DNA from 3 places in the Mesorhizobium sp. M0030 genome. Region 1 is predicted to be linked to each of the others. Evidence: predicted binding sites of a transcription regulator. Region 1 holds the regulator's gene; each other region holds the start of a gene.
The links. Region 1 encodes PhoB, which activates phosphate uptake and scavenging genes when phosphate is short. Its sites were predicted from a motif close to TGTCATNNANCTGTCAT; they were not measured.
Positions count from the first base shown of each region.

Region 1 (9,770 bases):
GAAGCTGATGCTGTGGGGGCTGCTTGCGGCCTCGACCATCGCCATCCTGACCACGGTCGGCATCGTGCTGTCGATGCTGTTCCAGACGATCACCTTCTTCGAGAGCGTATCGCCGATGAGCTTCTTCTTCGGCACGGTGTGGGATCCGCGTTTCGCCGCCGCCGGTTCCGGCGGCAGCCAGGGTCAGTTCGGCCTGATCCCGCTACTCGCCGGCACGCTCTACATCGCCGCCGTCGCGCTTCTGGTCGCAGTGCCGGTCGGGCTGATGTCGGCGGTCTACATGTCCGAATATGCCTCGCGCGGTGTGCGCTCGGTGGTCAAGCCGGCGTTGGAACTGCTGGCCGGCATTCCGACCATCGTCTACGGCATCTTCGCCGTTGTCACGCTCGGACCGTTCTTGCGCGACCTGTCGGCGGCACTCACCGGCGGCTCGCCCTTCATCCAGGGCCAGAGCATCTTCACCGCCGGTCTGGTGATGGGCGTCATGCTGATCCCGGTCGTGTCCTCTTTGTCCGACGACATCATCACCGCGGTGCCGCGCGCAATGCGTGACGGCTCGCTCGGCCTCGGCGCCACCCGCTCCGAGACGATCAAGCGGGTGATCCTGCCGGCGGCACTGCCCGGCATCGTCGGCGCCATCCTGTTGACGGCGTCGCGCGCCATCGGCGAGACGATGATCGTCGTGCTGGCGGCGGGCGTCGCCGCCAATCTGACGGCCAATCCGTTCGAGGCGATGACGACCATCACCGTCAAGATCGTCAACCAGCTGACCGGCGACCTCGAGTTCAACTCGCCGCAGACGCTGGTCGCCTTCGCGCTCGGCCTGACGCTGTTCGCGCTGACGCTGGTGATGAACATCGTCGCCCTCTACATCGTGCGCAAGTACCGGGAGCAGTACGAATGACCGACATCCCCCTGGACACGATGGCGGGCGCCGTCGCGCGACCGCGCCGCGACATCGGGCTGAAGGCGCGCTATGCCGCCGAACGCCGGTTCCGCATCTATGGCGTGATTGCGATCTCGGTGGGCCTGGCGTTCCTGGCCATCATGCTGATCACCATCGTCTCGAAAGGCTACACCGCCTTCTGGCAGACGACGGTGACGCTGCCGGTCACCTTCGACGAGAAGGTGATCGATCCCTCCGGCAAGCGCGCGACCGACCCTACCGTGCTGATCAAGGCGAACTATCCCAAGCTCGCCGAAAACGCACTGGTGGCCAAGCTCGGCATCGATCCGGCCAACAAGCCGATGATGCTGAAGCTCAAGGGCTTGCTGTCGGAAGGCGCCCGCGTCCAGCTGCGCGACATCGTCTCCGCCGATCCGTCGGTGATCGGCAGGACGCGTGACGTCGACATCCTGGCTGCCGCGAACCTCGACTCGGCCTTCAAGGGCCAGATCGACCTCGGCGTCGATGAAGCGCGCCGCAAGGTGTCCAACCAGCAGATCGACTGGATGAACAAGCTTAAAGCCGACGGCGTGATGGCCGAGCATTTCAACACCGGCCTGTTCACCTATGGCGCCTCCAGCCGGCCCGAAACGTCGGGCATGGGCGTGGCGATCATCGGCTCGTTCTACATGATGGTGATCGTGCTGTTGCTGGCGCTGCCGATCGGCGTCGCCGCCTCCATCTATCTGGAGGAGTTCGCCAAGAAGAACCGCTTTACGGACCTGATCGAAGTCAACATCAACAATCTCGCGGCGGTGCCGTCGATCGTCTTCGGTCTGCTTGGCCTTGCCGTGTTCATCAACTTCCTCGGCATGCCGCGCTCGGCTTCCTTCGTCGGCGGCCTGGTGCTGACCTTGATGACATTGCCGACCATAATCATCGCCACGCGCGCCGCCCTCGCCGCGGTGCCGCCGTCGATCCGCTCGGCGGCCCTAGGTCTCGGCGCCTCCAAGATGCAGATGGTGTTCCATCACATCCTGCCGCTTGCCGCCCCAGGCATCCTTACCGGCACCATCATCGGCCTGGCGCGTGCGCTCGGCGAGACAGCACCGCTGCTCTTGATCGGCATGGTCGCTTTCGTCGCCGATTATCCGACGACGCCTTTCGATCCGGCGACCGCGCTGCCGGTTCAGATCTATATGTGGGCAAACGAGGCTGAGCGCGCTTTTGTCGAGCGCATGTCCGGCGCCATCATCATCCTGCTCGTCTTCCTCATGGCCATGAACATCACCGCGATCGTGCTCCGGCGCCGCTTCGAGCGGCGCTGGTAGAAAAAAGGCAATTTGGTATGAACATCATGACCGAACAGTCCCTTGAGAATGCAGTGGGCGACAAAATGAACGCCAAGTCGAACGAAGTCATCAAGATGCGCGGCGACAAGGTCGGCGTCTTCTACGGCGAGAAGCAGGCGTTGTTCGACGTCAATCTCGACGTGCGTCAGAACCAGGTGACGGCGCTGATCGGCCCGTCCGGCTGCGGCAAGTCGACCTTCCTGCGCTGCCTCAACCGCATGAACGACACCATCGATTTGGCGCGGGTGACCGGCAAGATCACGCTCGATGAAGACGACATCTACGACAAGAACATCGATGTCGTCGAACTGCGCGCCCGCGTCGGCATGGTGTTCCAGAAACCCAACCCGTTCCCGAAGTCGATCTACGAGAACGTCGCCTACGGCCCGCGCATCCATGGGCTGGCCAAGCGCAAGTCCGACATGGACCAGATCGTCGAGCAGAGCCTGAAGAAGGCGGCGATCTGGAACGAGGTCAAGGACCGCCTGCAGGAGCCCGGCACCGGCCTGTCCGGCGGCCAGCAGCAGCGCCTGTGCATCGCGCGCGCCATCGCCGTGTCGCCGGAGGTGATCCTGATGGACGAGCCCTGCTCGGCGCTCGATCCGATCGCCACCGCCCGTGTCGAGGAGCTGATCGACGAACTGCGCCAGAACTACACGATCGTCATCGTCACCCACTCGATGCAGCAGGCGGCGCGCGTGTCGCAGCGCACGGCGATGTTCCATCTCGGCTATCTCGTCGAGGAGGGCGCCACCGACAAGATGTTCACCAACCCCGACGACAAGCGCACCCAGGACTACATTACCGGCCGCTTCGGCTGAGCCGTCCGGCGGGTGAATTTTCAGGCACGAGGACCAAGATCATGGGTGAACATACCGTCGCCTCCTTCGATGAAGAGCTCGGGCAGATCAGCAAGCTGATCCGCGACATGGGCGATCTGGCAGGCTCGATGGTCAGCGGCTCGACCAGGGCGCTGCTCAATTCGGACAATGCGCTGGCACAGCGTGTCGTTTCCGACGACGCCATCATGGATGCGCGCCAGCGCGAACTGGACGACCGCGCCATCACGCTGATCGCCAAGCGCCAGCCGATGGCCAACGATCTGCGCGCCGTGGTCGGCTCGATCCGCATGGCGGGCGACCTCGAGCGCATCGGCGACCTCGCCAAGAACATCGCCAAACGCGTCGGCACCGTGGGCTTGAGCGTCACGCCGCGCGACCTCTCGCACTCCATCGACGCCATGGCGCAACTGGTGCTGATCCAGGTGCAAGGCGTCGTCGAGGAATATGCCGCCACCGATGCGGCAGCGCTTGCAAAACTCAGGAATGACGACGAGCGCATCGACGTCAAATACACGTCCGTGTTTCGTGAGCTCTTGACCTACATGATGGAAGACCCTCGCAACATCACCGCCTGCACGCATCTCTTGTTCTGCGCCAAGAATCTTGAGCGCATCGGCGATCATGTCACCAACATCGCCGAAAATGCGTATTATGTGCTGACCGGCCAGCAATTGCCCGCCAATCGTCCGAAGCAGGACGAGACGGCGATGGCCACGCCGGCCTGATGAGGGTGAACTGCCTATGATCGCGCCACGCATCATGGTCGTGGAGGACGAGGAGCCACTAGGCGTGCTCCTCCGCTACAACCTCGAATCCGAAGGCTATCAGGTCGAGGTGGTGACACGCGGCGACGAGGCCGAGATCCGCCTGCAGGAAAACGTGCCCGATCTCCTGGTGCTCGACTGGATGGTGCCCGCTGTTTCCGGCATCGAGCTCTGCCGGCGGCTTAGAGTGCGGCCCGAAACCGAGCGGCTGCCGATCATCATGCTGACCGCGCGCGGTGAGGAAAGCGATCGCGTGCGCGGCCTGTCCACCGGTGCCGACGACTATCTGGTCAAGCCATTCTCGACGCCGGAGTTCATGGCGCGCGTGAAGGCGCTGCTGCGCCGGGCCAAGCCGGAAGTGCTGTCCAGCGTGCTCAAGGTCGGCGACATCGTGCTCGACCGCGAGTCGCACCGTGTCTACCGCAAGAAGAGCGAGATCAGGCTCGGACCGACCGAGTTCCGGCTGCTCGAATTCATGATGCGCCATCCCGGCCGCGTGTTCTCGCGCAGCCAGCTGCTCGACAATGTCTGGGGCGAGACGATCTACATCGACGAGCGAACCGTCGACGTCCATGTCGGGCGCTTACGCAAAGCGGTCAACAACGGCCGCATGCCGGATGTCATCCGTACCATTCGCGGCGCCGGCTACGCGATCAGGGAAGACTAGGATGCTGCGCGTCGCGCCGTTGCCGGCCATTCAGGCGACATGCTTGCCGGATTTGGCCTGAATGCCCGGCGCGAAAATCTCCTGATCGACGAAGCCGAGCGCGCGCATGGCACAGCCTTCGCGGATCAGCGGCAGCTCGTTGGGCTCGGTGTCGAAGGAGATCGATTTCGAGTGCTGGCCGCCGGCGGTCTGGGCGATCGCTTCGCGCAATGCCGGCTCGATCAGGTCGAAGGCGGCGGCGCTGACGCCAACCATGGCGACAGGCGCCGGGTCGATCAGCGCAAACAGGCTGCCGAGGCCGAAGCCGAGCGCCTCACCGGCCTTGCGATAGGCTTCGCGCTCCGGGCCATCGGTTTCGCGGGCGCGCGCGGCGAGTGCGCGCATATCAGCGTCGCCGATATCGACCGGCTCGGCATCTTCGCTCATCATTTTGGCGCTGCGCCAGATGGCGTAGTTTCCGGCATAGGCCTCGACGCAGCCGCGCCGCCCGCAGCGGCAGAGCGCGCCGCCCGGACGGTGGATCATGTGGCCGAACTCGCCGCCCGAGGAATGGGTGCCGGTGAACAGTTCGCCTTTCAGCACCAGCCCCATGCCGATGCCGTGCGACAAGAGGATCGCGATGAAATTGTCGCGGTAGCGCTCGGGCTGGCGCCATTGCAGGGCCACCGCCATCATATTGCAGTCGTTCTCCATGGTGGCAGGAATGCCGAATTCCGCTTCCAACATGTCGGCGAAGGCAATGTCGGTCAGTGGCGTGATTGGCGACCACAGCATGGCCCGCGCCTGCGAATCGGTGATGCCCTGGATGCCCATGGCAATGCGGGCGATGCTCTGGACATCGAGGTCCGGGTCCGCGAGACGCCGCCCGACGATTGCTACGCATTCGCCGATCAGCTCGTCGCGCGGCATGGTCAGCGTGTCGAGCCGGCGCTGTTCTTCCGCGACCACCTGGCCGGCATAGTCGATGACGGTGACGGAGAGGAAGTTCAGCGACAGCACCACGGTCATGACCGCCGCCGCTTCCGGGTTGAGGCCAAGGCCGACCTGCGGCCGGCCGCGTTTCAGCGAGCCGGTCTCGCCAGGCTTGCCTTCAATCAGGATGCCTTCTTGAATTAGATCAGACGAGATTGCCGATATCGTCGAATGGCTGAGGCCGGTGGTCGCCGCAATCTCGGTCCGCGACGGCTGGCCGGCCCGGCGCACGGCCGAAATCACCATCGCACGGTTGCGACGGCGCAGATCGTCGTGGCGGATCCCAACCGACATTTGTTTTCCTCCCGGCCTCCTCGCGCCTCATGATAGTGAAGGCGTTCGACGGCACCAGCCAAATATTGGCAGACGCCGGCAGCCCTGTCATTGTTTATTGCGGAGCTCGAAAAAATTCGGCAACGCCATCAGAATCCATCATAATCGATGTTGACAGTGCCTTATCATTGAACCAGTATTTTTTCGAGGCTCGAAAAAATGGAGCCTCTTTGTGCAGGCCTTCGGGCCGGTTTTGTCGCGCCGTGGGCGGCGCAGGGAGGGTTATAATGAACAGATTTGCAGCCGCCATGCTGGCGGGTGTCGCCATGTCGCTGGCGCTGATGTCGGTCGCGCAGGCGAAGGACAAGGTCATCGGCGTGTCGTGGTCGAACTTCCAGGAAGAGCGCTGGAAGACCGACGAGGCGGCGATGAAAACGGCGATCGAAGCCGCCGGCGACAAGTACATTTCGGCCGACGCGCAGTCCAATCCCGGCAAGCAGCTGACCGACGTCGAAAGCCTGATCTCGCAGGGCGCCAACTCGCTGATCATCTTGGCGCAGGACGCCTCGGCCATCGGCCCGGCGGTGCAGAAGGCGCTGGACGAAGGCATTCCGGTCGTCGGCTATGACCGCCTGATCGAGAACAAGGACGTCTTCTACCTGACCTTCGACAACAAGGAAGTCGGCCGCATGCAGGCCCGCGAAGTGTTCAAGGCGAAGCCCGAAGGCAACTATGTCTTCATCAAGGGCTCGGGCTCGGATCCGAATGCCGATTTCCTGTTCTCGGGCTCGATGGAAGTGCTCAAGGAAGCCATCGACTCGGGCAAGATCAAGAATGTCGGCGAGGCCTATACCGATGGCTGGCTGCCGGCCAACGCCCAGAAGAACATGGAACAGTTCCTGACCGCCAATGACAACAAGGTCGATGCCGTGGTTGCGGCCAATGACGGCACCGCCGGCGGCGTTGTCGCCGCGCTGACGGCGCAGGGCCTTGCCGGAACGGTTCCGGTCTCGGGCCAGGACGGCGACCATGCCGCCCTGAACCGCATCGCGCTCGGCACGCAGACGGTGTCGGTGTGGAAAGACGCGCGCGAACTCGGCAAGAACGCCGCCGAGATCGCCTCGCAGCTTGCCGATGGCAAGAAGACGGGCGACATTGCCGGCGCCAAGGACTTCACCACGCCTGGCGGCAACACCGTCAAGTCGCTGTTCCTGACCCCCGTCGCGATCACCAAGGACAACCTCAACGTCGTCATCGACGCCGGCTGGATCAAGAAGGACGAAGTCTGCACAGGCGTCGCCGCCGGCAGCGTCGCGGCTTGCAACTGATCTCGACGACTTGAAGAAATGAGGCGCCGCGGCGGTCAAGCCGCGGCGTTTTCTCTACGAGAATTGTGTGTTTCCGCCATCGGCGGCAAACTTCTAGGCTGTGGTCCGGCATCCGCGCCAGACGGCAAGCCGCTGGAGGACATCATGACCGACACGACCTCAAATCCGCAGGCCGATACGGCACGAGCGTCTGAACTCGGCGCGGTCGCCCGGTTCCTGAAAGCGACCGAGCTCGACACGCGCATGCTCGGCATGGTCGGCGCGCTGCTGGTCATCTGGGTCGGCATACATATCCTGTCGGGTGGGCTTTTCCTGACGCCGCGCAATCTTTGGAACCTGTCGGTGCAGACGTCCTCGGTCGCGATCATGGCGACCGGCATGGTACTGGTCATCGTCATGCGCAACATCGACCTTTCGGTGGGCTCCGTCGAAGGCGTGATCGGCATGATCATGGGCGTGGCACAGGCCGAATTCCTGATTCGCGTCATCGGCTTCCAGCTTGGAAACCCCTGGCTCTGGGTCGTCGCGCTTGCCGCCGGCGTGGTGCTTGGTCTGCTGATCGGCGCGTTCCAGGGCTTCATCATCGCCTATATGCAGGTTCCGGCCTTCATCGTGACGCTTGGTGGCCTGCTGGTCTGGCGTGGCATGGCATGGCTCATCACCAGCGGGCGCACGGTCGCGCCACTCGACGCCACCTTCCAGCTGATGGGCGGCGGACCACGCGGCTCGATTGGCGCCGCTGCCAGCTGGATCGTCGGCATCGTCGCCTGCGCGGCGGTCGCCTTCGCGCTGCTCAACGGTCGCTCACAGCGCAAGCGCTTCAGCTTTCCACTGCGCCCCGTCTGGGCCGAGACCTTGCTTGGCGTGGTCACTTGCGCGGCCATCCTCGGCGCCGTGTGGATCGCCAATTCCTATCCATGGCCGATCGGCATCGTGCGCCAGTACGCACAGCAGAACGGCATCACCGTTCCCGAAGGCGGGCTGTTCATCGCGCATGGCATCGCCATACCGGTGCTAATGGCGGTGATTGTCGGCATCATCATGACGTTCATCACCAAGCGCACGCGTTTCGGCCGCTATGTCTTCGCCATCGGGGGCAATCCGGAGGCAGCGGAACTCGCCGGCATCAACACGCGCTGGGTGACCATGAAGGTGTTCATGATCATGGGTGTGCTGGCTGCAATCAGCGCGGCGATCTCGTCGGCCCGTCTCAATGCGTCAACCAATGCGCTGGGCACACTGGACGAGCTTTTGGTGATCGCGGCCGCTGTCATCGGCGGCACGTCGCTCGCGGGCGGCGCCGGAACGGTGATGGGCGCCATGCTCGGCGCGCTACTGATGCAGTCGCTGCAATCCGGCATGGTGCTGCTCGGCATCGACTCGCCGCTGCAGAGCATTGTCGTTGGCGCTGTCCTGGTCATCGCCGTCTGGCTCGACACCGTCTACCGCAAGCGCGTCTAGGGAGGAACGATTATGGAAAAAACTGCTCCCACCGGTACGCCACTGATCGACATGCGCAACATCTCGATCGCGTTCGGTGGCATTCGCGCCGTCGACGATGCGTCCATCGATCTTTTCCCGGGCGAAGTGGTGGCGCTGCTTGGCCACAACGGCGCCGGTAAGTCGACGCTGATCAAGATCCTGTCGGGCGCCTACAAGCGCGATGCCGGCCAGATCTTGGTCAACGGCCAGGAGGCCTCGATCTCCAATCCGCGCGACGCCAAGAAATACGGCATCGAAACGATCTACCAGACGCTTGCGCTGGCCGACAATGTCGACGCTGCCGCCAACCTCTTCCTCGGCCGCGAACTGATGACCGCGTGGGGGACACTCGACGATGTCGCCATGGAGGCCGAGGCGCGCAAGGTGATGGGCCGGCTCAATCCGCGCTTCCAGCGCTTCAAGGAGCCCGTGATCAAGCTATCGGGCGGCCAGCGCCAGTCGGTGGCGATCGCACGCGCCATCCTGTTCAACGCCCGCATCCTGATCATGGACGAACCGACGGCCGCGCTTGGGCCGCAGGAGACGGCGCAGGTCGGCGAACTGGTAAAGCAGCTCAAGGCCGACGGCATCGGCATTTTCCTGATCAGCCACGACATTCACGACGTGTTCGAGCTTGCCGACCGGGTCTGCGTAATGAAGAACGGCCAGGTCGTCGGCACCGCGCTCACCACCGATGTGACGCAGGACGAAGTGCTCGGCATGATCATCCTGGGAAAGTGCCCGCCCGGCGCCATTCCCGGTCCGGGTGCGCTGAAGATCGCGGCCTGAGACCACGCTATCGTCAGCTGTCATGTTCACTGATGCTCGAGATCGATAAGCCGGCTAAATATGCATGATATGCCAGCTGTCATTATGGCTTGGCCGCGCCATTGTCTTGCCGCGGCGACTTGCCCATAAAGGTCCCGAACCGTCCATGGGCCTGCGTTGAAGAAGTTTTTCCCGATCCTTGCCTTCATTGCCGTTGCACTGATCAGCCTGACGATGGCGGGCTTCGCCTATTTCGCGACCCAGGAAGCGGCGCGCATCAAGTTCGAGGCGACGGCCGACGACGCGCTCAACCGCATCGAAAGCCGTATCGATCTGCATCTGTCACTGCTGCGCTCGACGCAGGCGCTGTTCGACGCCCGCAATGGCGAGATTTCAGGTAGCGAATTCAAGGCCTTCTTCAGCGCCCTCGATGTCG
Region 1 is NZ_JAMYVE010000009.1:87,637-97,406, forward strand. It holds gene pstC (phosphate ABC transporter permease subunit PstC) at 1-904, shown strand, start outside; gene pstA (phosphate ABC transporter permease PstA) at 901-2,217, shown strand; gene pstB (phosphate ABC transporter ATP-binding protein PstB) at 2,235-3,059, shown strand; gene phoU (phosphate signaling complex protein PhoU) at 3,101-3,805, shown strand; gene phoB (phosphate regulon transcriptional regulator PhoB) at 3,822-4,511, shown strand; gene NKJ80_RS18855 (ROK family protein) at 4,542-5,777, opposite strand; gene xylF (D-xylose ABC transporter substrate-binding protein) at 6,044-7,084, shown strand; gene NKJ80_RS18865 (sugar ABC transporter permease) at 7,229-8,545, shown strand; gene NKJ80_RS18870 (ATP-binding cassette domain-containing protein) at 8,558-9,355, shown strand; gene NKJ80_RS18875 (CHASE domain-containing protein) at 9,512-9,770, shown strand, end outside.

Region 2 (9,770 bases), on a different contig from region 1:
TCGCCCTGCCGGGCAATTCTCCCCCTGAACGGGAGAAGTGGCCGGCTGCGCCGCTGGCGACAACCTTGCAACGCTGGCAATTGGCGAAATCGTGATGAGAGCGTTCCTCGCCCCATTTCCGGGAAAGGATGCCGGCAGGTGAGGGGCGGCGCCACGTTCGAAATGTTATTTCTTCAAGCTCGCCTCGATCAGCAGGTCGGCGTTGCGGGCGACCGCTGCCGCCGGGCCTCCGAGGCCGAAGAGCTGGCCGCTGATATAGGCGCCTTCGATCAACAGCAGCAGGCCGTCCCCGAGCGTGTCAGGGTCTTTAGCGCCCATCGCTGCGGCCATGGCGCGCAGGCGGTGGCGCAGCTCCTGCTTGTTGGCCTCGCTGACGACACGCGCCGGATGGCCATGTTCGGGATATTCCACCGCCGCGTTGGTCATGCCGCAGCCGCGATAGTCCGGCCTTTGCGTGCGCTTGCCGACGCGAGTCAGGAAAGCCCTGAGCTGTGCCCGCGGGTCGCCGGGATGGGCAGCCACGGCTTCGTCGAAACGCTCCCAATACTCACGGTCATATTGCCTGAGATAGGAAGCGGCGAGCTCGTCCTTGGAGGGAAAGCTGCGGTAGAGGCTGGGCTTGGTGACGCCGGCGCGCTTGACGATCTCGTCGACGCCGATCGCCCGGATGCCGCGGCGGTAGAACAGGTCGTACGCCACGTCGAGGATTTTCTTGGCAGCCTTGGGCGGTGCGGCTGCATGACCGTCTTTGATGGTCAGTTCAATATTTTTGTCCGTTGGCATGGTATGACTCGATTGACGTGTTACCGATCGGTACGTATACATGTCCTCACCCCGTACCGGTCAGTAACATGATAGCTCAATCCCGTCCCTTTGGCCAGCGCTACGCTTTCGTCGTGGTTGGCGTCATCTTCCTCTGCTTGTTGATCGCGGCCGGGCTTCGTTCCGCACCCTCGGTGATGATGCTGCCGTTGGATAAAAGCTTCGGCTGGGGGCGCGATACGGTTTCGATTGCCGCCGCGATCGGCATCTTCCTTTACGGCCTGACCGGGCCGTTTGCCGCCGCATTGATGGAGCGTATCGGCTTGCGCCGCACGCTGCTTGCCTCGCTTGTGATCATGTCGGGCTCGACCGCGCTCAGCCTGCTGATGACCGAGCCATGGCATCTGTTCCTCACCTGGGGCGTGTTTTCAGGTGTCGGCTCCGGCGCGGTCGCCACCGTGCTCGGCGCCACCATCGTCAACCGCTGGTTCAAGACCAATCGCGGCTTGGTGATGGGGCTGATGTCGGCCTCCAGCGCCACCGGCCTCTTGGTGTTCCTGCCGCTGCTGGCATCGCTCGCCCAGTCGGGCGGCTGGCAGCCCGTCGCTACCGCCGTCTCGATCGCCACCGCCTGTCTTCTGCCGCTGGTCTGGCTGTTGGTTCCGGAGCGTCCCGCTTCGATCGGCATGGTGCGCTATGGCGCCGGGACCGATGACGTGCCGCCGGTATCGCCGGCATCGCAAGGCAATTTCCTGGCGCATACGCTGAACACGCTGCGCCGCGCTGCCGGCACCCGCGTCTTCTGGTATCTGTTCGCCACCTTCTTCATCTGCGGCTTCACCACCAACGGGCTGGTCGGCACGCATCTGATCTCCTTCTGCGGCGATATGGGCATCCCCGAGGTGCAGGCCGCGGGCCTGTTGTCGCTGATGGGCATTTTCGACCTGATCGGCACGACTTTGTCGGGTTGGCTCACCGACCGTTTCGACCCGCGCAAGCTGCTCGGCGTCTACTACGGCATTCGCGGTCTGGCGCTGATCTATCTGCCCTATTCCGGCTTCTCGGCGACCAGCCTGATCATCTTCGCCGTGCTCTACGGTCTGGACTGGATCGCCACCGTGCCGCCGACGCTCAGGCTCGCCAACGAGGCCTTCGGCGACCGCAGCGGCCCGATCGTGTTCGGCTGGATCGTAGCCGGCCACCAGGTCGGCGCCGCCACCGCCGCTGCCTTCGGCGGCACCATGCGCGAATTGCAGGGCAATTACGAACTGGCCTTCCTGATCGCCGGCATGACGGCGATCGTGGCTGCGTGTCTGTCGCTGCTGATCAATACGAGCAGGCCGGCTTTCGATCCGGAGCCGCAAGCGGCGTAAGGCGCGGTACTAATCTCCCCCCTGAGGGGGGAGATGGCCGCGAAGCGGCCAGAGGGGGTCCGTGCGACCGGACTCAGCCTCTTGCGCAGAGGTCGGCGCTCCAAGCGAGGCGACCCCCTTCTGTCGCCTTCGGCGACATCTCCCCCCTCAAGGGCGGAGATCACCTGTCGATTGTTATCAAAGTTTCATCTTCCCGAGATGTGGCTGAAGCATTGAAGCTGGAGCTTGCTGGCACCGTTCGAAGCCATCAGGAGACAGCCATGAACAAGATCTCGTTGACCCGCCGCGCTTTCGTCACCTCTGCCAGCGCCGCCGGTCTGCTCGGCGCATCGGGGCTCGCTTTGCCCTATTATTCGCGCGCCAGCCAGCGCCCGGCCTTCACCCATGGCGTCCAGTCCGGCGATGTCGATGCCTCGAGCGGCATGGTGTGGACGCGCACCGACCGGCCTTCGCGCGTCATGTTCGAAGTGTCGTCGACGGAAAACTTCGCCAATGCGACGCGGCTGGCGCCGCTCGATACCTCGCCGGCCAGCGACTTCACGGTCAAGCGCCTGCTTACCGACCTCGCCTCCGACCAGGATATCTTCTACCGGATGACTGCCGCCGACCTGTCGGATATCAACGCCGTTTCCGAACCGATCGTCGGCCGTTTCCGCACAGCACCCGCCTCGAAGCGCGACATAAAATTCGCCTGGTCGGGCGACACGGCCGGCCAGGGCTGGGGAATCGATGAGACCGGCATGAAAACCTACGCCACCATCGCCAGGCACACGCCGGATTTCTTCCTGCATTCCGGCGACACCATCTATGCCGATGGCGCCATGAAGGACGAGGTAGACCTGCCTGGCGGCGGCAAGTGGAAAAACGTCGTCCTGATCGACGGCAAGCGCAAGGTGGCCGAGACGCTGGATGAGTACCGCGACCAGTGGAAATACAACATGATGGACAAAAACGTTCTGGCCTTGAGCGCCATCTGCCCGACCTTCTACCAGTGGGACGATCACGAGGTGCTGAACAACTGGTCGGATTCGAAGAATCTCGGCGCCGACAGCCGCTACACCGAAAAATCCATCTATGTGCTCGCGGCGCGTGCGGCGCGCGCCTTCCATGAGATGACGACGATCCGCTACGAGCCGTCCGAGCCCGGCCGCGTCTACCGCAAGATCGCGCATGGGCCGCTGCTCGACGTGTTCTTCCTCGACATGCGCTCCTATCGCGGCCCGAACGGCCCCGACATGCAGGAGGACATGACGCCGCAGTCACGCATGCTGGGCGAACAGCAGACGAAATGGCTGAAGCGCGAGCTGACGAATTCCAGGGCGACCTGGAAGATCATTGCCGCCGACATGCCGCTCGGCCTCGTCGTCTGGGACGACGGCGCCAAGAAGGTCGGCGCGGAAGCCATCAGCAATGGCGACAATGGCCTGCCCAAAGGCCGCGAGCTCGAGATCGCCGACCTGTTGCGCTACATCAAGACTGCCGGCATCACCAACACGGTCTGGTTGACCGCCGATGTCCACTACACGGCGGCGCACTATTACAACCCCGACAAGGCGCGGTTCCAGGATTTCAATCCTTTCTGGGAATTCGTCTCGGGCCCGATCCACGCCGGTACCTTCGGTCCCAATGATTTCGACATGACCTTCGGCCCGGAGCTGAAATTCATCAAGGCGCCGACCACCGAACAGGGCCAGAACCTGCCACCCTCGGCCGGCCTGCAGTTCTTTGGCCTGGTGGACATTTCAGGGGCGACAGAGCAGCTGACCGTGCGGCTGATGGATCGCGACGACATCGAGCTTTACAAGGTGACGCTCGATCCGGTGCGGTCGGCGTAAGCCTTTGGGTCGGTGCGAAGGATCGCTATGCCTGGAATGGCAGCCGTCAGTCCGGGTAGCAAACCGTCGGAATCTTCGGCCACACCGCGCTGTCGCAGCCTGCAACCTGCTGCCTCTGCTTGAAAGAGGCGCTGACCGGGCCGGTGACCACGGGGTCGACGCCATCAGGGGCGTCGGCAAACATCTGCTCGGCCGTCCGGTCGGACGACGAAGCCGGATTGGCTTCCTTCACCGTGGCGGCCGATTGAGCGGCATTGGCCGCCAGCAGGGCAGCAAATGCGACCGAAGCGATGAGTGGCCAAAATCGGTTGAGTTTGTCGGTCATGAATTTCGAACTACCCGGGCCCAGAAAGGTTCCCGCCTTGGTTAACAAAACCATCTCACACCGAGATGCTTAAGATTTGATGAGTATTTGGTGGTGCGCCTCCTCTTTCGCAATTGCGAAAAACCCTGTATGAGCCGCGCAACCGAAAGAGGCGGCGCCTTTTGGCCTGCTGCCTGCAACGCTCCCGAGACCACAAAATGAAAATTCGTAATATCGCGATCATCGCGCACGTCGACCATGGAAAAACCACCCTCGTCGACCAATTGCTGCGGCAATCCGGTTCCTTCCGCGACAATCAGCGCGTCGCCGAGCGCGCCATGGATTCCAACGACCTCGAAAAGGAACGCGGCATCACCATCCTGGCGAAGGCGACCTCGGTCGACTGGAAGGACACCCGCATCAACATCGTAGACACCCCCGGCCACGCCGATTTCGGAGGTGAGGTCGAGCGCATCCTGTCGATGGTGGATTCGGCGATCGTGCTGGTCGACGCGGCCGAAGGCCCGATGCCGCAGACCAAGTTCGTCGTCGGCAAGGCGCTCAAGGTCGGCCTGAAGCCGATCGTCGTCATCAACAAGATCGACCGTCCGGACGCCCGCCACGTCGAAGTGGTCAACGAGGTGTTCGACCTGTTTGCAGCGCTTGACGCCACCGACGAGCAGCTCGACTTCCCGATCCTCTACGGTTCTGGCCGCGATGGCTGGGTCTCGGAAAATCCGGAAGGCCGGAAGGACCAGGGCCTGGCGCCGCTGTTCGACCTCGTCATCAAGCATGTGCCGGAGCCGACCGTTCATCCCGGCCCGTTCCGCATGATCGGCACCATCCTGGAAGCCAATCCGTTCCTCGGCCGCATCATTACCGGCCGTATCGAGAGCGGCACGCTGAAGTCCAACCAGGCGGTCAAGGTGCTCCACCATGACGGCACGCAGATCGAAACCGGGCGCATCTCCAAGATCCTCGCGTTCCGTGGCCTCGAGCGCCAGCCGATCGAAGAGGCGCAGGCGGGTGACATCGTCGCCATTGCCGGCCTGTCCAAAGGCACCGTCGCCGACACGTTCTGCGACCTGGCGGTGACCGAGGCGTTGCATGCGCAACCGATCGATCCGCCAACCGTGACCATGTCTTTCCTGGTCAACGATTCGCCGCTCGCCGGCACTGAAGGCGACAAGGTGACCAGCCGCGTCATCCGCGACCGCCTGCTGCGCGAAGCCGAAGGCAATGTCGCGCTCAAGATCGAGGAATCGCCCGACAAGGATTCGTTCTTCGTTTCCGGCCGCGGCGAATTGCAGCTGGCCGTGCTGATCGAGACGATGCGCCGCGAAGGCTTTGAAATCGCCGTGTCGCGTCCGCGCGTCGTCATGCAGAAGGGCGAGAACGGTGAATTGCTGGAGCCGGTCGAGGAAGTCGTCATCGACGTCGACGAGGAGCACGCCGGCATCGTCGTGCAGAAGATGTCGGAGCGCAAGGCCGAGATGGTCGAGCTGCGGCCTTCGGGCGGCAACCGTCAGCGCATCGTCTTCCACGCGCCGACGCGCGGACTGATCGGCTACCAGTCGGAACTGTTGACCGACACGCGCGGCACCGCCGTGATGAACCGGCTGTTCCACGCCTACCAGCCCTACAAGGGCGAACTGCCGGGCCGCACCAACGGCGTGCTGATCTCCAACGAACAGGGCGAGGCAGTGGCCTATGCCATGTGGAACCTCGAAGACCGCGGCCCGATGATCATCGACCCGGGCGTCAAGGTCTATCAGGGCATGATCATCGGCATCCATAGCCGTGACAACGACCTCGAAGTGAACGTGCTGAAGGGCAAGAAGCTGACCAACATCCGCGCCGCCGGCAAGGACGAGGCGGTGAAGCTGACGCCGCCGATCCGCATGACGCTGGAGCGCGCGCTGGCCTGGATCCAGGACGACGAGCTGGTCGAGGTGACGCCGAAGACCATCCGCCTGCGCAAGCTCTATCTCGACCCGAACGAGCGCAAGCGCTTCGAGAAGTCGGCCAAGGTTGTGGGCGCGGCGTAATCGTCTGATTGTCTAAATTCGAGAGGGGCGAAGCACCGATGTGCTTCGCCCTATTTCGATTATCTGCTCGCCCTTGAGATGATGGTTTCTCGGTCGGCTTCGCCGGAGAGATCAATTCGCACGATCGTGCCATCGCGAGCCGGCTTGCGCAAAGCCCTGGCGCCTTCGGAAACGACAAACAGCAATCGTTTCTCCTCCAGCGCCTGAAGCCTTGATCGGGAGATGCCGAGTTCGCCGGCGAGCAGACGGTCGAGCCGCAGCGATGTCGGCATTTCCAGCCCAAGCCTGATTTCAAGCGCGGCTGCGGGTCGGCCTTCGCCGCCGAGCCGGTGTTTGTGAACGGCGACATCGGGAAACTCCTCGACGCGGCCGACCCGGTTTCGCAAAGCCACGACATCGAAGGCATGGCGGCGGGCGAGGGCCGGATCGTTGCTTTCGAGCGCTGCCAGCAGCGCGGGTTCGATGTCGCGGCGGTTGCAGCGTTCGAAAATGCCGAAATTCCACGAATTGTCGCAGTCGATGCAGCGATAGATCAGCCAGACATCAATGCGTTTGCCATTGGCGTTGACGCGGAATTTGTCGCTGCAGCGATAGGCTTTCACGGCGCCGCAGCGGTTGCAGTGGATCAGGGGTCGAGGTGCGATTTCGGGCGCGATTGCCCAGTGGATAGCGAGATGTTGGGACAAGCCGGAAGACCTTCCAGTGTGGAAGTTCTTCAGGTCGGCAATGGCGAGATGCCCATGCGGGCACGGCGTGGCGAGAGCTAGCTATGTCGGAAATCAGCTGTCACGGGCGGCAAAGCGCGCGACAACGGTTCAGCAGTGCCAAACCGGTCTCGAACCGCCGCCTGAGGAACACGTGAAATGGAGCAGGCACCGCTTAATGCGGCGCCCTGCCAAGCGTGATCAGGGGAGTTGGCGAGACCGGCGGTTACTGAGGCAAAATGAAGCTCGAAATGGATGTCGGGACGGCTCTTCTAGCGGCAAGATGCCGAGCGGGCAAGGTTAATAGCGGGTGTCTCGCCATGCTCAGGCGAAGGCGATCTGTACCTTCATCGATTTGTTGCGGTCGCCGGCGATCTCGAAGGCCGCAACCGCCTCGTCCATCGGATAGATGCCGGTCAGCAGCGGCTTGACGTCGACGCGACGGTTGTTGATCAGATCGACGGCCAGCGCGAACTCGTCGTGGAAACGGAAGGAGCCGCGCATTTCGATCTCCTTGGCGACGATGAGATTCTGAGGCAGCGACATGTCGCCGCCTAGGCCGAGCTGCACGAGCACCCCGCGCGGCTTCAGCACATCGAGCCCGGCTCGCACCGCGCGCTCATTGCCGGAGCATTCGAACATGACGTCGAAACTGCCCTTCTCGACATTGTAGCCAGCGAGCTTGTCGGCATCTGTGGCGACATTGATGGTGCGGTCGGCGCCGATCTCGTTGGCCTTGGCCAGAACCGCGTCCATGACATCGGTGACGACGATCTCACGCGCGCCGTGGACACGTGCGGCAAGGATGCTGAGCGCACCGATCGGCCCGCAGCCCGTGACCAAGACCCGCTTGCCGAGCAGCGAGCCGGCGCGGTTGACGGCATGCAGCGTTACCGCGAACGGCTCGGCAAAGGCGGCTTCGTTGATGGAGACATAGTCGGCGATCTTGTGGCACTGCCAAGCCTCGGCGACGAGGCGCTGGCGGAAGGCCCCCTGTATGTGCGGCATCGGCATGGCGCTGCCGTAGAATCGCATGTCGAGGCATTGGTTCTGCACGCCCTGCAGGCAGTAGCGGCACGCATTGCAGGGCCGGCTGGGCGAAATCGCGACGCGGTCGCCGACCACGAGGCTGGAGACGCCGGCGCCAAGCGCCTTCACCGTGCCGGCGACCTCATGTCCGAGGATCATCGGCTCGCGCAGGCGCACCACGCCGAAGCCGCCATGGTTGTAGTAGTGCAGGTCCGAGCCGCAGATGCCGCCGGCCTCGACCGATATTTCGACCTGTCCGGCGCCAGGCGCGCCCGAATCGGTCTCTTCGATGCGCAGGTCTTTTGCGGCGTGGATGACGATTGATTTCACGGCCGCGATCCTTTCTCAAACCGCTGGCACGGGCAAGTCCGATCTCCGAAATGTGTCGCGTTCGTTGGCCCATCAGGCAGAGGGGTGCCAAATTGACGCCGACCGGATATCGTTTGCCATCCAACGCTCGAAGGCTCCGTCATGCACCTCACTTCGCTCCTGATCTTCGCCGCCGCCTTGTTCGTCGCTGCCGGTTCGCCCGGCCCGTCGATCGCCGCACTTGTTGCCCGCGTCATCTCGAAAGGCTTTCGCGACGTGTTCCCGTTCCTGCTTGCCATGTGGATCGGCGAGGGCATCTGGCTGTCGCTGGCGGTGTTCGGGTTGGCGGTCGTGGCGCAGACGTTTCACTTCGCCTTCGTCGTCGTGAAATGGGTGGGCGTCGCCTACCTCGCTTACCTCGCCTGGAAGATGTGGACGGCGCCGGTCGACACTAAAGAAGGCGAGATGCCGCGTGAGGACTCGCCGGCAAAATTGTTCTTTGCCGGCATGGCGGTGACGCTCGGCAACCCCAAGATCATGATGTTTTATCTGGCGCTGCTGCCGACGATCATCGACCTCGCTTCGGTCAGCATCGTCGGCTGGGTCGAACTGACGGCGACGATGGCGGTTGTGCTCATCGCCATCGATCTCGCCTGGGTGATCGCGGCGTCACAGGCGCGCAAACTGTTGAAGAGCAAGCGTGCGATGAAGATCGCCAACCGCATCAGCGCCACGACGATGGCCGGCGCTGCCGGGGCCATCGCGGCGCGATCCTGACCGCCTTTCTATGGGAACCTCAAAGCTAGACTTTGTCCAATAGATCCATGCTATCAGACGTGCCAACTTTCCAGCCGGCGAAGCATCCCAAAACGCCACAGGCCGCGCATCGTACGCCAACATACAGCCAGCGAACGCCGTCACGTTCCGGGTAGATGGAAAACCCGACGCCGATGTTTGCAGCTTCGGAGCCGCACTCGGTGCACGCCCATCGTTCCGGCTGGGCTTCGTCCCAAAATTCCGCACTGTCGCAGATAAGATGCTCGGATCCGCAGACCGTGCACGTTCGTCGCGCCACACCCTCGTCATCGTCGGCATCGAGGAGAAACGAGATGGAACCGCACTTGCAGCGGGCGAGCCTGAAGTCATGAACCTCGGCGTTGTCGGCGCCATAGGCTTCCAAGTATTCTCCGATGTCAGTGGGCTCGCTGCCAACCCACCACTTGCCTGACGTATCTATCGTCATTGGTCACCTCGCCATGGCGTGGTATTCGTCGTTCGGGCGCATGTCGATGGCCGCCGCCACGCGGTTCGACATGTTGAAGAAGGCGGCGGTCGAGGCGATGTCCCAGATGTCGCGGTTGGTGAAGCCGGCGTTGCGCAGTGCTTCCCTGTCCGCCTCGACGATC
Region 2 is NZ_JAMYVE010000005.1:212,364-222,133, reverse strand. It holds gene NKJ80_RS13110 (TetR/AcrR family transcriptional regulator) at 166-783, opposite strand; gene NKJ80_RS13105 (MFS transporter) at 852-2,135, shown strand; gene NKJ80_RS13100 (alkaline phosphatase D family protein) at 2,396-3,970, shown strand; gene NKJ80_RS13095 (hypothetical protein) at 4,017-4,295, opposite strand; gene typA (translational GTPase TypA) at 4,493-6,322, shown strand; gene NKJ80_RS13085 (DUF1062 domain-containing protein) at 6,382-7,008, opposite strand; gene NKJ80_RS13080 (L-idonate 5-dehydrogenase) at 7,351-8,385, opposite strand; gene NKJ80_RS13075 (LysE family translocator) at 8,527-9,141, shown strand; gene NKJ80_RS13070 (hypothetical protein) at 9,167-9,607, opposite strand; gene NKJ80_RS13065 (peroxidase-related enzyme) at 9,611-9,770, opposite strand, start outside.
Region 2: NKJ80_RS13100 (alkaline phosphatase D family protein) is a predicted target of PhoB. The motif match lies at 2,308-2,324, and genes of this name have one in related genera.

Region 3 (9,770 bases), on a different contig from region 1:
GCCAATGGCGTGCGCGCCGGTCGAGCAGGCGGTGACGACGGCGTGGTTGGGGCCTTTCAGCCCATGCCGGATCGATACCTGGCCAGATACCAGGTTGATAATGTTGCCGGGAATGAAGAATGGACTGATACGGCGCGGTCCGCGCTCTTTCAGGATGATAGCGTTCTCGGCGATGCCCTCGAGGCCGCCAATGCCGGAGCCGATCATGACGCCGGTGGCGCAGCGCTCGGCTTCGGTGCTGGGCTCCCAGCCGGAATCCTTCAGCGCTTCGTCGGCGGCCGCAATCCCGTAAAGGATGAAGTCGCCGATCTTGCGCAGTTCCTTGGGCTCGAGCACGGCTTCGGGATTGAGCGTGCCGTTGGTGCCGTCACCGCGAGGAATGACGTGGGCGATCTTGCAGGCAAGATCTTCCACTTCGAACTCGGTGACGCGCTTGGCGGCGCTGCGGCCGGTCAGAAGTTCCTTCCAGCTGTGCTCGAAGCCCATGCCGAACGGCGAAACCAGGCCAAGGCCCGTGACGACGACACGCCTCATCGCAGGTCCTCCCCGGTGATGACTGCGGATAGTGTCAGGCCGAAGCCTTGTCGATGTACTTCACGGCATCGCCGACGGTCAGGATGGTCTCGGCCGCATCGTCCGGAATCTCGACGCCGAACTCTTCTTCGAACGCCATGACGAGTTCGACCGTGTCGAGGCTGTCCGCGCCCAGATCATCGATGAAGCTCGCCTGCTCGGTCACCTTGTCGGCATCGACGCCAAGATGTTCGATGACGATCTTCTTGACGCGCTCTGCGGTGTCACTCATTTGGGGCATCCTCGTCTTTTGTTTGTCTGTCTTCGTTAGCGGGCAGAATGCCGCTAATCAAGCTGAAAGATGGTCCTGCCGGAAACGCAACGATGCCGGACCGGTTTTTGCCCGAACCGCCGGGTTGCGGGCCGCATTACACGAAAAATGGCCGAGGTCCAAGGCGAAATGGTCTCTTTTCACAAGCCGGCCATGTCTTCTTATCACCCGACAATATCCCGTCAGATCATGGCCATGCCGCCGTTGACATGGATGGTCTGGCCGGTGACGTAGGCTGCCTCGTTGGAGGCGAGATAGGCGACGGCCGACGCCACTTCAACACTCGTGCCCATGCGGCGCGTCGGGATCGCGGCCATTACCGCGTCTTTCTGCTTGTCGTTGAGCTTGTCGGTCATGGCCGATTCGATAAAGCCCGGGGCGACGCAGTTGACAGTGATGTTGCGGGTGGCGATCTCCTGCGCCAGCGACTTGGAAAAGCCGATCATGCCGGCCTTGGAGGCGCAATAATTGGTCTGGCCAGGATTGCCGGTGACGCCCACCACCGAGGTGATGTTGATGATGCGGCCATGGCGGCGGCGCATCATCGGATGGGTCAGCTCGCGGGTCAGCCGGAACACGGCGGTGAGGTTCACCTCCAGCACGCTGTCCCAATCCGCGTCCGCCATGCGCACGAACAGGCCGTCCTTGGTGATGCCGGCATTGTTGACCAGTATGTCGACGCCTTCGAGTTCGGCTTCGGCCTTCTGGCCAAGCGCCTTGACCTCGTCACGGTCGGCAAGATTGGCCGGGAACAGCTTTACCCGGTCGCCGAGTTCGCCGGCCAGGGTCTCCAGTTTCTCGATGCGGGTGCCGTGCAGGCCGACAATGGCGCCTTGCGCATGCAGCACCCGGACAATCGCCTCGCCAATGCCGCCCGATGCGCCGGTGACGAGCGCCTTGCGGCCGGTCAGTTCGAACATTTTCGTCTCCTGATCTTAAGAGAACACCCTTCCCACGGGAGAGGTTGAATCGCCAGTGGATTATGCAAGCGCGGCCAGCGCCGCCTCGACTTCGGCCGGCGTGCCGACGGCCGATGTGGTGATGTCGCGGCTGATCCGCCGCGCCAGGCCGGAAAGCACCTTGCCGGCGCCGATCTCAAAGAGCGTGGCGACGCCATTGGCGCCGAACCACTCCACCGTTTCGCGCCAGCGCACGCGGCCGGTGATCTGCTCGACCAGGCGGCGCGCGATCTCGTCGGGGTCGCGGGTCGGGGCTACAGTGACGTTGGAGACGACGGGCACGACCGGTGCATTCTTGGTCACGCCCGCCAGCGCCTCGCGCATGACATCGGCCGCCGGCGCCATCAGCGCCGAATGGAAGGGTGCGGAGACCTGCAGCATCAGCGCCCGCTTGGCGCCCTTTTCGGTGCACAGTTTCGCGGCGAGTTCCACCGCCGCCCTGGCGCCGGAGATCACCAGCTGGCCGCCGCCATTGTCGTTGGCGATCTGGCAGACCTGGCCGGATCCCGTTGCGGCCTCGGTGCAAGCGGCTTCGACGTCGGGCTGTTCCAGTCCGATGATCGCCGCCATGGCGCCCTCGCCGGCCGGCACCGCCGCCTGCATGGCGTTGCCGCGGATGCGCAGCAGCCGGGCAGCATCGGCGACCGAAACGAAACCGGCCGCGGCAAGGGCGGAATATTCGCCGAGCGAATGACCGGCAACGTAGGCAACCTTGTCCTTCAGCGAAAAGCCGCGCGCTTCCAGCGAGCGGATTCCCGCCAGCGAGACCGCCATCAGCGCCGGCTGGGCATTGGCAGTCAGGGTCAGCGCCTCTTCCGGGCCTTCCCAGATCAGTTTCGACAGCTTTTCGCCCAACGCATCATCGACTTCCTCGAACACCCTGCGTGCCTCGGGGAAGGCGTCGGCGAGGTCCTTGCCCATGCCGACAGCCTGACTGCCCTGTCCCGGAAAGGTGAATGCGACGGCCATTTGGGCGCTCTCCAGCGGCTGATTTTTCCTGCCTGTGACGCAAGGCGGACCGTCAAGTCAAGCCCGGAGGCGGCATTTCCGCTCTCGCTTGAACCGGAGCTGACCTCGAGTCCCTGTTCCCAAAGGCTTTTTGCCGATCACACCTGATGAAAACCGCTCACGAATCGTTTGCTGGCTCTTCTTATTTTCGCCACAGGCGCTAGCTTTTGCATGACAGTTCTATGACAGAACGGTGGCGCGAGTGGAAATACGCGTTGCTTGGGCCGGGGGAAGAGACGTGGCTAGGATCAGGAAGGGCGCGGCCGTACCCGCGCCACAGTTCTTGGAAGACGATCCGTCCACCGGCTACCTGCCGGGGCGCAGATGGCCGGTCATCCGCTACGGTCTGGTCACGCTGCTTGCCTCCGCCATCCTGGTGTTCGCCATCGAATGGATCGTGCGCGGCGACTTCTTCGGCACAGTCGACTTCTTCCTGCAGCCATTCAAGCCGGGCTGGACCACCATCATTGTCTTTGCATTGGTGCTGATGGGACTGGACGCCGTGTTTGGCCGCAGTCACCAGAGCCTGATGATCGTGGCGCCGCTGACGCTGGCGCTGGCCTTTGTGGGGCATCAGAAGTCGCATTATCTCGGCGATCCGCTCTACCCAACCGATTTTCTTTATTCGCGCCAGATCATGGCACTGATGCCGCTCCTGGTGCGCGAGCGGCCCTGGACGGCGCTCGCCATGGCGGTCGGCATCGTCGCCGGCCTGTCGCTGCTGATCTATGGCTGGCGGTTGTGGCGCCGCAAGGTTCCGATCCTCAGCCGCAAAGGGCGGCTGGCGCGGCTGACGCTGGCAGTGCCGCTGCTCGCCTTCTTCGTCTCAATCATGGACTACGCCACCTTCTCGTGGACCCGCGACCGGCTGCAGATCATCCCGATCATGTGGGACCAGAAGGAGAACTACGCCTCCAACGGGTTTGCGCTGGCCTTCGCGCTCAACGTGCCGATGGCGCATGTCTCGGCGCCGGCGGGCTATTCCGACAAGGCGATCGACGCGATCGACAGGCCTGCTGTGGCGGCCTCGGTACCGGATGAGAAACCCGACATCATCGTGGTGATGAGCGAATCTTTCTGGGATCCGACCAAGCTGCCCGGCGTCACAATCACGCCTGACCCGATCCCCAATGTGCGGGCGCTGCGTTCCGGCTATATGTTTTCGCCGGAATTCGGCGGCATGACCGCCAACATCGAATTCGAGGCGCTGACCGGCTTTTCCAATGCCTTCCTGCCGGCGGGCTCGATCCCCTACCAGCAATATGTGCGCACGCCGACGCCGTCGCTGGCGACCTTCCTGAAAAGCGAGGGCTACCGGGCGCGCGCCATCCATCCGGGCACCAACTGGTTCTGGAACAGAGGCGCCGTCTATGCCGATTTCGGTTTCAACGATTTCCGCTCGGAAGAGACGCTGCCGCCACTGGAAAAGCGCGGGCCGCTGGCTTCCGATGCCTCGATGACCGACGAGATCATCGCAGAGGCCGACGCCAGCGAGCGGCCGGTGTTCTTCTTCGCCGTCAGCCTGCAGAACCACGGTCCCTACGAGCCGTACCGCTATTACAATCCGACCCACAAGGTCGCGGCACCGATCAGCACATGGGCGCGGGAATCGCTGCTCAGCTACGCCGAAGGCTCCGCCGATGCCGACCGTGGCCTCGAACGATTGATCGAATGGGCGAAGAAGCGCGAGCGGCCGACGGTCATCGCCTTCTTCGGCGACCATCTGCCGCCGCTCGGCCCCGTCTATGTCGAAACCGGTTACCTGAAGGACAATGTCGCGCCGCGCAAGGAACCGACGCCGGAGGCGGCACTGGAGCATCATCAGACGCCGCTGGTCATCTGGTCTAACCGCACCGGTCCGGCGCAGGATATGGGCGCGGTGAGCCCGGCCTTCCTGCCCTACCACATCCTGACAACGGCCGGGATCACGCACCCCTACTACACCGGCTTCCTGGGCGCGCTGCGCGAACGCTATCGCGTCGTCGACCGCAATCTGCTTTTGACACCGTCAGGTGAGGCCACGCCGGACTGGGCGCGGCAGAAGGACGTTGATCCGGCGATCAACGACTTCCGCCTGCTGCAATACGACATGATGTTCGGCAAGCGTAAGGCGGCTCCGGACTTCTTCCCCGAAACGATCAACGGTGGTACCCCGCATACGAGTTGATGCCTGGTATTTTTCCAACCCTGCGACGCCAGGACGCTGTCCGGAGCATGCGTTACCCTTGCCTTCCAGCCAATTTGCTTTATAGACGCCCGCAATCTGCCGGTCCTTGCTGGGGGCTGAACGGAGGGCCGGAGGTTTTACCCAAAACCTTCGTGTGAAGCCAGAAGCGCTTCCGCCTCCCGTGTCTCCGCTCTCGACCGTCTCGAAATGCTCCTTTCTTCCCCGCCCCTCGGGATCAGCGGGTCAGAGAAGTTGCAGAGGCTTTTGCCGCGAGGATCCGGGAGAGAAACGAAGAAAGGCACTGAACCACTATGGCTCTATACGAACATGTGTTCCTTGCCCGGCAGGACCTCTCGCAGCAGCAGGTCGATGCGCTTGTCGAACAGTACAAGGGCGTCATCTCCGCAAATGGCGGGTCCGTCGGCCGGGTCGAGAACTGGGGACTGAAGTCCCTCACCTACCGGGTCAACAAGAACCGGAAGGCTTACTACACGCTTATGGACCTCAACTGCCCGCCGGCAGCGCTCAACGAGATGGAGCGCCAGATGGGCCTGTCCGAGGACGTGCTGCGTTTCCTGACCGTCAAGGTCGAGGCGCATGAGGAAGGCCCGTCGGCCATGATGCAGAAGCGCGAAGAGCGCTCGGAACGCGGCGGCTTCGGCGACCGCGACCGTGGCGATCGTGGTCCGCGCTCGTTCGGCGACCGTGATCGCGGCGACCGTGGCGATCGTCCGCCGCGCTCATTTGGCGATGCCGGTGGCGATCGTGGTCCGCGCCGTCCGCGCGAAGGCGTTGAAGGAGGTGCAGAATAATGGTCGACATCAATCAGATCCCGACCCGGCGCCCGTTCCATCGCCGCCGCAAGACCTGCCCGTTCTCTGGCGCCAATGCGCCCAAGATCGACTACAAGGACGTGCGTCTTCTGCAGCGCTACATTTCCGAGCGCGGCAAGATCGTGCCGTCGCGCATCACCGCCGTCAGCCAGAAGAAGCAGCGCGAACTCGCCAAGGCGATCAAGCGCGCCCGCTTCCTCGGCCTGCTGCCCTACGTGGTTCGCTAAGATCTCCGAAGCAGGCGGTTCGCCGCCTGCTTCCTTCTCCCACGGCGACGGGCGCCGCAGGGGTAATTTGATGATGCATGTCGTTGTCCCAAAACCGGGCCCACTCTTGGCGACGTGCATTGAAATCCCGAGTTGAGGTGAAAAGCCTCTAACTGCCGCGACAGGCAGGACAGCGACACCGGCGCCAAGGCGCTCAGAGCTTCCTGACCTGTTCCATTCAATTCGGCGCCGATCCCGCGGTCGGTGCCCAGACGAAGGAACAAGACCATGCAAGTGATTCTTCTCGAACGCGTTTCCCGCCTCGGCCAGATGGGCGATACCGTCAAGGTCAAGGACGGCTTTGCCCGCAACTTCCTCTTGCCGCAGGGCAAGGCGCTGCGCGCCAACGAAGCCAACAAGAAGAAGTTCGAAGGACAGCGCGCGCAGCTCGAAGCCCGCAACCTCGAGCGCAAGTCGGAAGCCAGCCAGGTTGCCGAAAAGCTCGACGGCAAGAGCTTCATCGCCGTACGTTCGGCCGGCGAGACCGGCCAGCTCTACGGTTCGGTGTCGACCCGCGACATCGCCGACCTGCTGACCGCCGAAGGGTTCTCGGTCAACCGCAACCAGATCCAGCTCAACCAGCCGATCAAGACCATCGGCGTCACCAATGTGGCGATTGCGCTGCATCCGGAAGTCGAGGTCACCATCAGCCTCAACATCGCCCGCACGGCCGACGAAGCCGAGCGCCAGGCCAAGGGCGAGACGCTGACCACCGCCGAAGCCATCTATGGCGATGACATCAACGACAACGCACGGCCGGAGAACTTCTTCGACCCGAACACCGAGTTCGAAGGCGGCGAAGAAGACAACGCCTGATCCCGCACGGGGCGTGATCGGGAAGCGAGGGGAGCAGCGCTCCAATCACTTCCTCGTCATCCAGCCTTTCTGGACCAATGCCCGGGCCTCTCGCCCGGGCATTTTTGGGCCAAATGGAACTTTTCGAACCCCTATATATTGTTGCAGAATTGGTCCGCCAGTCTGACCGTGAGGGGACATTTGGTGATGAATATTCTGTTGAAACGCGTTCTCGACCGCCTGGTGCGTACGGGCAATCTGAAAGTCACCGGCCCGAAGGGCTCGACAGTGGTTTTCGGCGACGGCAGCGGCGAGCCGGTGCATATGCACATCAAGACCGCGCATGCCGAGCGCGCCATTACCTTCGATCCGATGCTGGCCGTGCCGGAAGCCTATATGGACGGCGAACTCGACATCATCGAGGGCGGCGTACTGGGTATGATGCGCATCGCCTTCCAGAACATGGGCAGTGGCGGTATCGACGCCACCTGGTCGAAGGCCATCGAGGGTCTGCGCCACGCCTTTCGCCGCCTGCAGCAGATCAACACCGCATCACGGGCGCGCCGCAACGTGCAGCGCCACTATGATTTGTCGGGTGACCTCTACCGGCTCTTCCTCGACGACGACATGCAGTATTCCTGCGCCTACTTCGAACAGCCGGACATGACGCTCGACGAGGCGCAGATGGCCAAGAAACGCCATATCGCCGCCAAGCTCAGGCTGAAGGCCGGCCAGACCGTGCTCGATATCGGCTCCGGCTGGGGTGGGCTCGGCCTCTATCTCGCCAAGGCTTTCGATGTCGACGTGCAAGGCGTGACGCTGTCGACCGAGCAGCACGGCGTCGCCACCGACCGGGCGCATGCGCAAGGCTTGCAGGACCGCGTGCATTTCGATCTCAAGGACTACCGCGAACTCAACGAACGCTTCGACCGCATCGTCTCGGTCGGCATGTTCGAGCATGTCGGCGTCAACCACTTCCGCACCTTCTTCGACAAGTCGGCGACGCTGTTGAAGCCCGACGGCGTCATGCTCTTGCACACGATCGGCCGCTCCGGCGTGCCGTGGGCGACCAGCGCCTTTATCCGCAAGTACATTTTTCCGGGCGGCTACATCCCCTCGCTGTCGGAGGTGATGCCGGCGATCGAGAAGTCGGGGCTTGTGGTCACCGACATCGAGATTCTGCGGCTGCACTATGCCGATACGCTGAAGCATTGGGGCCAGCGCTTTGCCGCCAACCGCGACAAGGCCAAAGCCATCTACGACGAGCGCTTCTGCAGGATGTGGGAGTTCTATCTGGCGGCTTCGGAAGCCGCCTTCCGCTGGCAGGATCTGGTGATCTTCCAGATCCAGATCGCCAAGAAGAACGACACGCTGCCGATGACGCGCGACTACATGGCCAAATGTGAAAAGGCGCTCGAAATGCGCGAAATGGGGCATCGTCAGGAGGCGGCGGCCGCCGAGCCTGCTGTCGCCAGGTCTGTGCCTGCCAGGTCCGTTGCTGTCAGGTCCGTTGCGGCCAAGCCAGCGCGCCGTCGCAAGGTGGCGGATCGCGAATAACGCCTCGATTGCGATTGCCGCTTGCCATTGACGGCTCTGACACTGAAAAAGGTCTCGTTCTCGCGAGACCTTTTTTAATGACCTGCCTGCCCACCATCGCCACCACCCTTGTCGAGTTCGCCCGCGCCTCGGTGCTCGCGGCACGCGGAGCCTGAGCGTGGAACTCCCCGCCTCGCTGCGACAAGGCGTCGAGCGCCTGCTCGAAACGATACCGCTGGCGGTGCTGCGCCAGGCGGCGAAGACGCTGTCTGACCGCTACCGCGCCGAATTGCGCGACGGCCGCCCGCACATGGCCGAAGAGATGGCGGTAAAAGCCTATCTGGCGACGCGGCTGCCGGCGACCTACGCGGCGGTACGGGCCGGTCTCGACGAACTCGCCTATGCGCGGCCCGATTTCCAGCCAACGAGCTTGCTCGATGTCGGCGCCGGTCCTGGCACGGTGCTTTGGGCCACTACAGACCTGTGGCCCGACCTCGAAGAGGCGGTTCTGGTTGAAGCAAGCGCCGCGGTGCGCAAGGTTGGCCAGTCGCTCGCCCTTGATACCATCGCCACCAGGATGGACTGGCGCGCCGGCGACGTGACCATCGACCTTGCCGATCTCAAGCCTGCCGATCTGGTCACCTGCGCCTATGTGCTGGACGAGATCGCGCCGGCATCGCTGCCGAAGCTTGTCGGCCGGCTCTGGCATTTGACCGGCGACACACTGCTGATTGTCGAGCCCGGCACACCGGCAGGCTGGCAGCGCATCCTGGCAGTGCGCAGGCAATTGCTGGAGGCCGGGGCGCATGTGCTGGCGCCTTGTCCGCATGAGGCGCCCTGCCCGCTTGAGCCGCCCGACTGGTGCCATTTTTCGCGCCGCGTCGCCCGCTCGCGCCTTCATCGCCTGGCCAAAGACGCGGACGTGCCGTGGGAGGACGAGAAATTCATCTACGTCGCGGCGTCGCGGCAACCCGCGCCTGTACATCCGCCCCGCGTGATTGCGCCGCCGAAATCGGGCTCCGGCAAGGTGCTGCTCAAACTGTGCCAGCCGGATGGCGGCGCCGGCGAGACACTTTTCACCAAGCGCGAGGGCGAGCTGTTCAAGGCAGCGCGGCGGCTGGACTGGGGCGATACACTGGACTAGAAGCGGATAATCACCGAGATTGTTCTTGCTCTGTTCCAACGACTCGGATAAAAGTCAGCGCCTTTCTGAGTCAACCGGAATCGGGGCGCGGAAACACTCTTCTGTGGACGGTTTGCCGCCCCTGTGAACAACGGGCATCGAGGTTGATTGGTCGTGCGGTGATGCAGAAAGGTCAGCACCGATTTATCTCGTTCTGATATCGAGAAGCCGGGATCAAA
Region 3 is NZ_JAMYVE010000002.1:187,970-197,739, reverse strand. It holds gene fabF (beta-ketoacyl-ACP synthase II) at 1-534, opposite strand, end outside; gene NKJ80_RS04800 (acyl carrier protein) at 569-805, opposite strand; gene fabG (3-oxoacyl-[acyl-carrier-protein] reductase) at 1,027-1,764, opposite strand; gene fabD (ACP S-malonyltransferase) at 1,825-2,772, opposite strand; gene NKJ80_RS04785 (LTA synthase family protein) at 3,050-4,978, shown strand; gene rpsF (30S ribosomal protein S6) at 5,290-5,790, shown strand; gene rpsR (30S ribosomal protein S18) at 5,790-6,038, shown strand; gene rplI (50S ribosomal protein L9) at 6,306-6,893, shown strand; gene NKJ80_RS04765 (cyclopropane fatty acid synthase) at 7,080-8,429, shown strand; gene NKJ80_RS04760 (small ribosomal subunit Rsm22 family protein) at 8,587-9,552, shown strand.
Region 3: NKJ80_RS04785 (LTA synthase family protein) is a predicted target of PhoB. The motif match lies at 2,983-2,999, and genes of this name have one in related genera.